Regions from separate parts of the Pseudoalteromonas sp. NFXS53 genome, predicted to be linked through region 3. Evidence: predicted binding sites of a transcription regulator. Region 3 holds the regulator's gene; each other region holds the start of a gene.
The links. The regulator MetJ, encoded in region 3, represses methionine synthesis genes. The targets are predictions, from matches to a motif close to TAGACGTCTAGACGTCTA.
Positions count from the first base shown of each region.

Region 1: the regulator MetJ is predicted to act here: its motif matches at 840-857, upstream of AC1HJP_RS03465 (homoserine O-succinyltransferase).
Region 2: the regulator MetJ is predicted to act here: its motif matches at 1,511-1,528, upstream of AC1HJP_RS20150 (methylenetetrahydrofolate reductase).

Region 1 covers NZ_JBWVBR010000002.1:145,596-147,874, reverse strand. The annotation lists gene AC1HJP_RS03470 (DMT family transporter) at 1-758, opposite strand, end outside; gene AC1HJP_RS03465 (homoserine O-succinyltransferase) at 921-1,868, shown strand; gene AC1HJP_RS03460 (homocysteine S-methyltransferase family protein) at 1,858-2,279, shown strand, end outside.
Region 2 covers NZ_JBWVBR010000028.1:11,751-14,029, reverse strand. The annotation lists gene AC1HJP_RS20155 (hypothetical protein) at 1-145, opposite strand, end outside; gene AC1HJP_RS20150 (methylenetetrahydrofolate reductase) at 513-1,469, opposite strand; gene AC1HJP_RS20145 (M16 family metallopeptidase) at 1,922-2,279, shown strand, end outside.
Region 3 covers NZ_JBWVBR010000007.1:159,310-161,588, forward strand. The annotation lists gene metB (cystathionine gamma-synthase) at 1-978, opposite strand, end outside; gene metJ (met regulon transcriptional regulator MetJ) at 1,277-1,600, shown strand; gene AC1HJP_RS09830 (malic enzyme-like NAD(P)-binding protein) at 1,682-2,279, opposite strand, start outside.

The sequences.
Region 1 (2,279 bases), on a different contig from region 3:
TGTGCGATAGCCGGATCGGTGTGTTTGACTGAAATAAGCTGCAACCAAAGGCCAATAAAGGTGCCAAAAAACACCGCGACAAAAAGCCATTGCTTTTGACTTATGCCATTCAAGGTAATGGCTTGTTTGAGATTTTGTTCTTTTAGACATGCGACAACGCAAGCGACAGCCAGTGTGCCTGAAAATAAACGAATAAAAGCAGCCCACAAACTACCAATTTGTTCAGCGTTCATGGCGCCTTTTGACATCACCATGCCTGCCGCTTGGCAAGTGGCTGCAAGCAACGCAAAACCAACGCCTTTGATGTAAATGCTGTGCTCAACTTGAGGCAATGGATTTTTAGGTTTAATTGCCAATAAAACGCCTAAAGTTGTGATCACAATACCTAGCCATGCAAGGCCACTCAGCCATACGCCGAGCAATACAATATTTAGTACACCCGCAATGGCTGGCGCGAGTGATTCAATGACCAGAGTTCGTGCAGGGCCAATATTTCTAAGGGCTGCAAAATAGGCACTGTCACCAATGGCAATACCCAAGATGCCGCTGACAATAAGCCAAGCCCAAGAACTGGCTAATTGTGGTAAAGGGCTGGCAGGCATAATTAGCAAAATTAATAACATCAGCGCACACGCAATTATGCCCTTACTGACGTTTAATTGCAGGGGCGATAAATGATGGCTAAAGCGTTTGTATAAAATTGTAGATGACGCCCAGACTATGGCTGCGCTGATTGCGGCAAGTTCACCGATCCCCATTTTTTTCTCTTTTTATAATGATGTTTGACGCGTGAATTATCTAAGTAAATTTTTCAGTTGCAAACAAATGAGTTGAGATTTTAGACATCTAAACATCTAGAGGTTGAATTTTTCGACTTTACGTTCATAATGACACCCATAAATTAAGTTGGGGAGAATTGTATGCCGATCACCGTAAAAGATGAGCTACCTGCCATTGCTACACTCAGACATGAAAATGTCTTCGTGATGCCTAAATCACGGGCAAGAACGCAGGAGATCCGTCCGATGCGCTTGGCGATTCTTAATCTCATGCCCAACAAAGTTGAAACCGAAGTGCAGTTTATTCGTTTACTGGCGAATACACCGCTTCAGGTTAACGTCGATTTATTACGTTTAGATACGCACCGTAGTTCAGAAAATTCTGAGCAACACTTAGATATGTTCTATCGCTATTTTTCTGATGTAAAAGAGGAAAACTACGATGCCATGATCATCACAGGTGCGCCGCTGGCTCATCTGGAATATGACGATGTCATTTACTGGCAAGAACTCAAAGAGCTATTTGATTGGGCTGAAAACCATGTGACCTCAACATTATTTTCTTGTTGGGCAGCTCATGCGGGTTTGTACCATCATTACGGTTTAAAGCGTGAACTTCGTGATGATAAATTATGCGGCGTATTTAAGCACCGTTGTTTGTTTGAGCATGGTGCGCTTACTCGTGGTTTTGACGATGAGTTTTTAGTACCGCATTCTCGCTATGGTCACATTGACCTGGCTAAAATACAAAATACGCCTCAACTTGCGGTGTTAGCTGGCTCTGAAAAGGTTGGTGCTTATTTAATTAAAAACCAGTCGGGCAGTCAGGTGTTTTTAACCGGCCACCCTGAATATGATGCTGATACTTTACAAAAAGAATATTTACGCGACCTAGCCAAAAGCCCAGATGCGCCCAAACCAGAAGGGTATTTCCCGAATAACGATACTGAGCAAAAGCCGAGTAAAACATGGCAAAGTCATGCCTTTTTGTTATTCTCAAATTGGCTGAATTATTATGTTTACCAAACAACCCCATACGATATTAACCTAGTTAGCCAAGATGTAAGGACTAACAACTATGCCGAATAAAAGTGCAGCCTTAAAAGAGGCTTTAAAACAACGTATTCTTATTTTAGATGGCGCCATGGGTACCATGATCCAAGAATATAAATTTGAAGAAGAAGATTATCGCGGCGAGCGCTTTAAAGATTGGCATGTGTTAGTGAAGGGCAATAACGATTTACTAAGCCTAACTCAACCTGATGTCATTGCAGATATTCATCGTAAATATCTAGCTGCAGGTGCTGACATTATTGAAACAAACACCTTTAATGCTACGACTATTTCGATGGAAGATTACGAAATGGGCAGTTTGAGCCGTGAAATCAACCTTGAGTCGGCTAAATTAGCACGTAAAATCTGTGATGAGTTCACTGAGAAAGAGCCGCACAAACCGCGCTATGTTGCAGGTGTATTAGGTCCAACTTCTAAAACGTGTTC
Region 2 (2,279 bases), on a different contig from region 3:
GGTCGCTTAGGTTAGTGTTAATACTGTCAGGCCCAAACCACACGATTAACGCAACAATGCCATAACTCAACGCTAACCCAAGAAAAACACCTACCGCTGTTTTACCCCACCATTGAGGTTGAATTTTTTGATGTGCCTGGCTCATCGAATGCTCCTAATCAAAAAACTAGAGATGGGGATGATGATCAGCACAAGCATAATCAGCATGAGCCAAATAAAGATACTTGCTGCACCATTGAAAATAAATGGACTGATAACGGCTGAGGAAATTAACAGTAAATAGCCGAGCTGTTTAAATTTTTTAGATATGGGGGTGTTTAAAGCCAATTGGTGTCGATTAGACGCATAGATGAAAGATACTCCAGCGGCTATAAACGTTAAAAAAACGAATAGCACTACTCACTCCATGTAAACTTGATTGTTAAAAGAGGGACAGATTATACACAGACAAGTCGCACTATCAATGGTAATGCGACTGAGAATTGATTTTGTTTAGTTGTTCTTTAGTCTAATTAGGCTATTTGTTTTTCTGCAAGATTAAGTTCCATCGTTGCTTTTAATAAACGATATAAATTAATCGATGCATCAATTTCTTCTTTACGATTGGTTAAGCTTTCAATATTCAAACCCAGCGGTACATTCAGATGTGCACAACTTTGAATGATCAGGTCTAAATTTTCACGACAGATGCGGATTGATTCGCTTAACGGGTTTTGTGAGTCTAGCATGCGCCATTTAGTTGCTTCTGGTACTGAAATACCTAGCCATTCCATAAACTGCAATGTCTTCTCACCGCCACATGGCGTAAAGGTAAGAATAATACGTTTAGGCTCAAGCCCTTGTTGGCGACAGCTACGTGCATAGCTGGTGATTAAATCAATCGTCGCCTGTGCATTGTATACTGCTTGAGAGATAAAGAACTCACACCCTTGTGCTGTTTTTTCTAACAAACGCTCGTGTTCGTTTCGCTTATTCGCATGGCGTTCAGCAATCGTCACACCACCTAAGAAAAAGTCGTCTTGGTGCTCTGCAATCGTTTCGTATGCTTTAGGCAGGCTAAGTTTAACTTCGCCATTTGAAGATGGACTACCAACTAATACAAGATTGTTTAAGCCATGCTTAGTTTTAGTGTTGTTAAGCCACTGATTAAATTCGTTCGCCTCACGTTGTGCCACACTTTTATAGGTGATGACATCAAGTTGTGACAGCTCTTTAACGAGTTGGCTGTATTCACATGGATCTACGGTATGTTTGAATGGGAAAGGGCGCGGAACTTGAGTTCGGCTGCTTTCATCTTGAATGTCGTAAATAACAACACCGTCATATTCAATCTCGTGTAAACGGCCAAGTAGCTTTTGTGCAATGGTTTTGACTTGCGCTTCATCAGTCCCCATCTTTGGCGGAGTAGTACCAATTAAATATACGCCTTGATTAGGGTCCAAAATTTTCTCTTGTAGTGATAAAGCCATGGTCCTCATTCCCATTGGTTGTGCTGATGAGGTAAATATAGCAGCCATTTAGACGTCTAGATAGATTTTTTTCATGAAACTTATTCAAACACTATGAATTTCTCTCATGTTGTTTTTGAGGCTTAAGGGATAATTCAGTAACTCGGATATATTTATTTACATAAATATTGCTTGTAAATGAGCGAGTCACAGTAATTTATTGCATAATTGAAGCGGTTACATATGTGATACCAATCCTCAATAATACTCAATTATTTTGAGAGACTAAAACTGATGATAACCTCGCTGGGAATTTCTAATTTAGAACAACTAAATAGCCAAATTTCCGCCTTGCCTACTGGAAGTAGGTAGCTCGGCGTGAGCGATGTTATCGACAAGTTTTCCTTGCCTCAAAATAGATCGCTTAATTAAGAGGAATGGTATGAAAAATAAAAACTGAATTTGGAAATCACATGAAATTTAAACTTTTGGCAACCAGCCTAGCAGTGACTTTAGCACTGTCAGGTTGTATGAGTAATAATGCACAGACAAGCAATACAGCGAATGCCGCTGTTACATCAGCGTCTGTGGAGAACAAAGTATTTGCACAAGACTATGTACTAGAAGAACTTGAAAATGGTCTACGTGTGATGGTCGTTAAAACGGATTACCCTGATGTTGTATCGCTACAAATTCCGGTATCTGTAGGCTCTCGAAATGAAATCGAAGCAGGTAAAACCGGTTTCGCACACTTCTTTGAACACATGATGTTCAAAGGCTCTGAAAAATTCCCACAAGATGTGTATGCAGATATTCTGAAAAACTCAGGGG
Region 3 (2,279 bases):
AGACTCAGCCAACGAGAATTCTTTCACTGTTGTTAAGAATGCCGCCGCATCTTCAAGACCACCTGCGATATCAAAACTCACCATGCCACCAAACCCTAATTGCTGCTTTTTAGCCAGTTCATGTTGTGGGTGTGATTCAAGACCTGGGTAATACACTTTGCGTACGTACTCAGATTGTTCTAAGTATTTGGCGATAGCTAGGGCATTTTCTTCATGCTGTTTAAGGCGCACTTTAAGGGTTCTTAAACCACGTAATGTCAGATAGCTATCGAATGGTGCGCCAGTAATACCAATGTTATTTGCCCACCAAGCCAGCTCTTCACCTAACTCTTGGGTTTTCGCAATCACGGCCCCACCAACGACATCAGAATGGCCGTTAATGTATTTCGTGGTCGAATGCACCACAATATCAACACCAAACGAAATTGGGTTCTGTAGCGCTGGAGATAAAAACGTATTGTCAGCCCCCACTAAAGCGCCCACTGCATGGGCTGCATTCACAACCGCCTCGATGTCTGTAAGACGAAGAATTGGGTTACTCGGCGTTTCAATCCAAACCAGTTTAGGTTTGATCTCTGCAATTTGTGCAAGACTGTCAGCGCGGGTTAAATCTAAAACCTTTATTTTTAACAAGCCACGCTTTTCAAGTGAGGTGAATAAACGATAACTACCACCGTAACAATCATGCGGAATAACTAAGGTATCATCGTGATTTAAAAGTTGTGTTACTAGGTGTACCGCTGCCATACCGGTCGCTGTGATGATGCCTTTTTCTCCGCCCTCAAGCTGGGCTAGTGCTTCAGCTAGAATATCGCGATTTGGGTTACCGCTACGACCGTAATCATAATCACGCTTAGTATCGAAATCAGCGAACGAATACGTTGTTGAAAGATAAAGAGGAGGCACAACCGCACCATGATGCTTATCGGCTTCGATACCATGTCTGACTGCGACTGTTGATTTATTGCGTTGGCTCATATCACCACCTAGTATATGGATGTTTAGACGTCTAAAAGGTTAGATGATCAAATTGGAGAAGTCAAAACATTTATACTGCTAAATGGCTATTTAACTAGAATTTGACTATCTTTTTTAAACCGATAAAATTTCGCCACCTCGTTAACTAATATTGTTAATAAGACTGGGTTTTTGACCATAAATCGGTACATTAACCTTAGTTTGAGTTGGGCGTTAGTCAAACTAAGTCAATTAAAGCCGTCGCAAACGAGCGTAGTCTTATTGGCAGTAATTACTCTTAAGGCATCAGAAAAATATTATGGCTAAATGGAATGGTGAATACATTCACCCTTATGCAGAGCATGGCAAAAAATCAGAACAAGTGAAGAAGATCACCGTATCTATTCCTTTAAATGTATTAAAAGTATTGACTGATGAGCGTACTCGCCGTCAGGTGAACAACTTGCGCCATGCAACAAACAGCGAGTTACTGTGTGAAGCATTTCTGCATGCCTTTACGGGTCAACCGTTGCCGAGCGATGAAGACTTACGTAAAGACAACCCTGAGAAGATCCCTGTTGAAGTGCGTAACATTATGAAAGAGATGGGCTTAGAGATCCCAGAGATTAACGAAGAAGGTTAGTCAGCTTTCTTGTTATTACAAAGAAAACATAAAAAAACCTCGCCATTGCGAGGTTTTTTATTAATCTAGTCTTTTCTAAGATTAAGATTCAAATTGTGCCATGTAGTTTTCTGGTAAATCGATTTGCGCAACGCCAGAATCAATCGCAGCTTGTGCCACAGCTTTAGCAATGCGAGGCAATAAACGCGGATCCATTGGCTTAGGAATAATATACTCAGCACCGAACTCTAGCGACTCAACATCGGCTGCTTTAAGTACTTGCTCAGGCACAGGCTCTTTCGCAATACCACGAATAGCTTCTACCGCAGCGATCTTCATTTTATCGTTAATCGCTGTTGCACGCACATCTAGTGCACCACGGAAGATAAACGGGAAACATAAAACATTGTTCACTTGGTTTGGATAATCCGAACGACCTGTCGCCATAATTAAATCGTTACGTGCACCATGTGCAACTTCTGGATTAATTTCAGGGTCAGGGTTTGAACATGCAAACACGACTGGCTTGTCTGCCATAAGCTTTAGGTCTTCTGGAGAGAGTAAGTCAGGGCCAGATACACCCACAAACACATCTGCTTCTGCAATTACGTCTTGCAGCGTACGCTTATCAGTGTTGTTAGCAAATAGCTTTTTATATTCGTTTAAGTCATCACGACGCGTATGGATAACGCCTTTACGG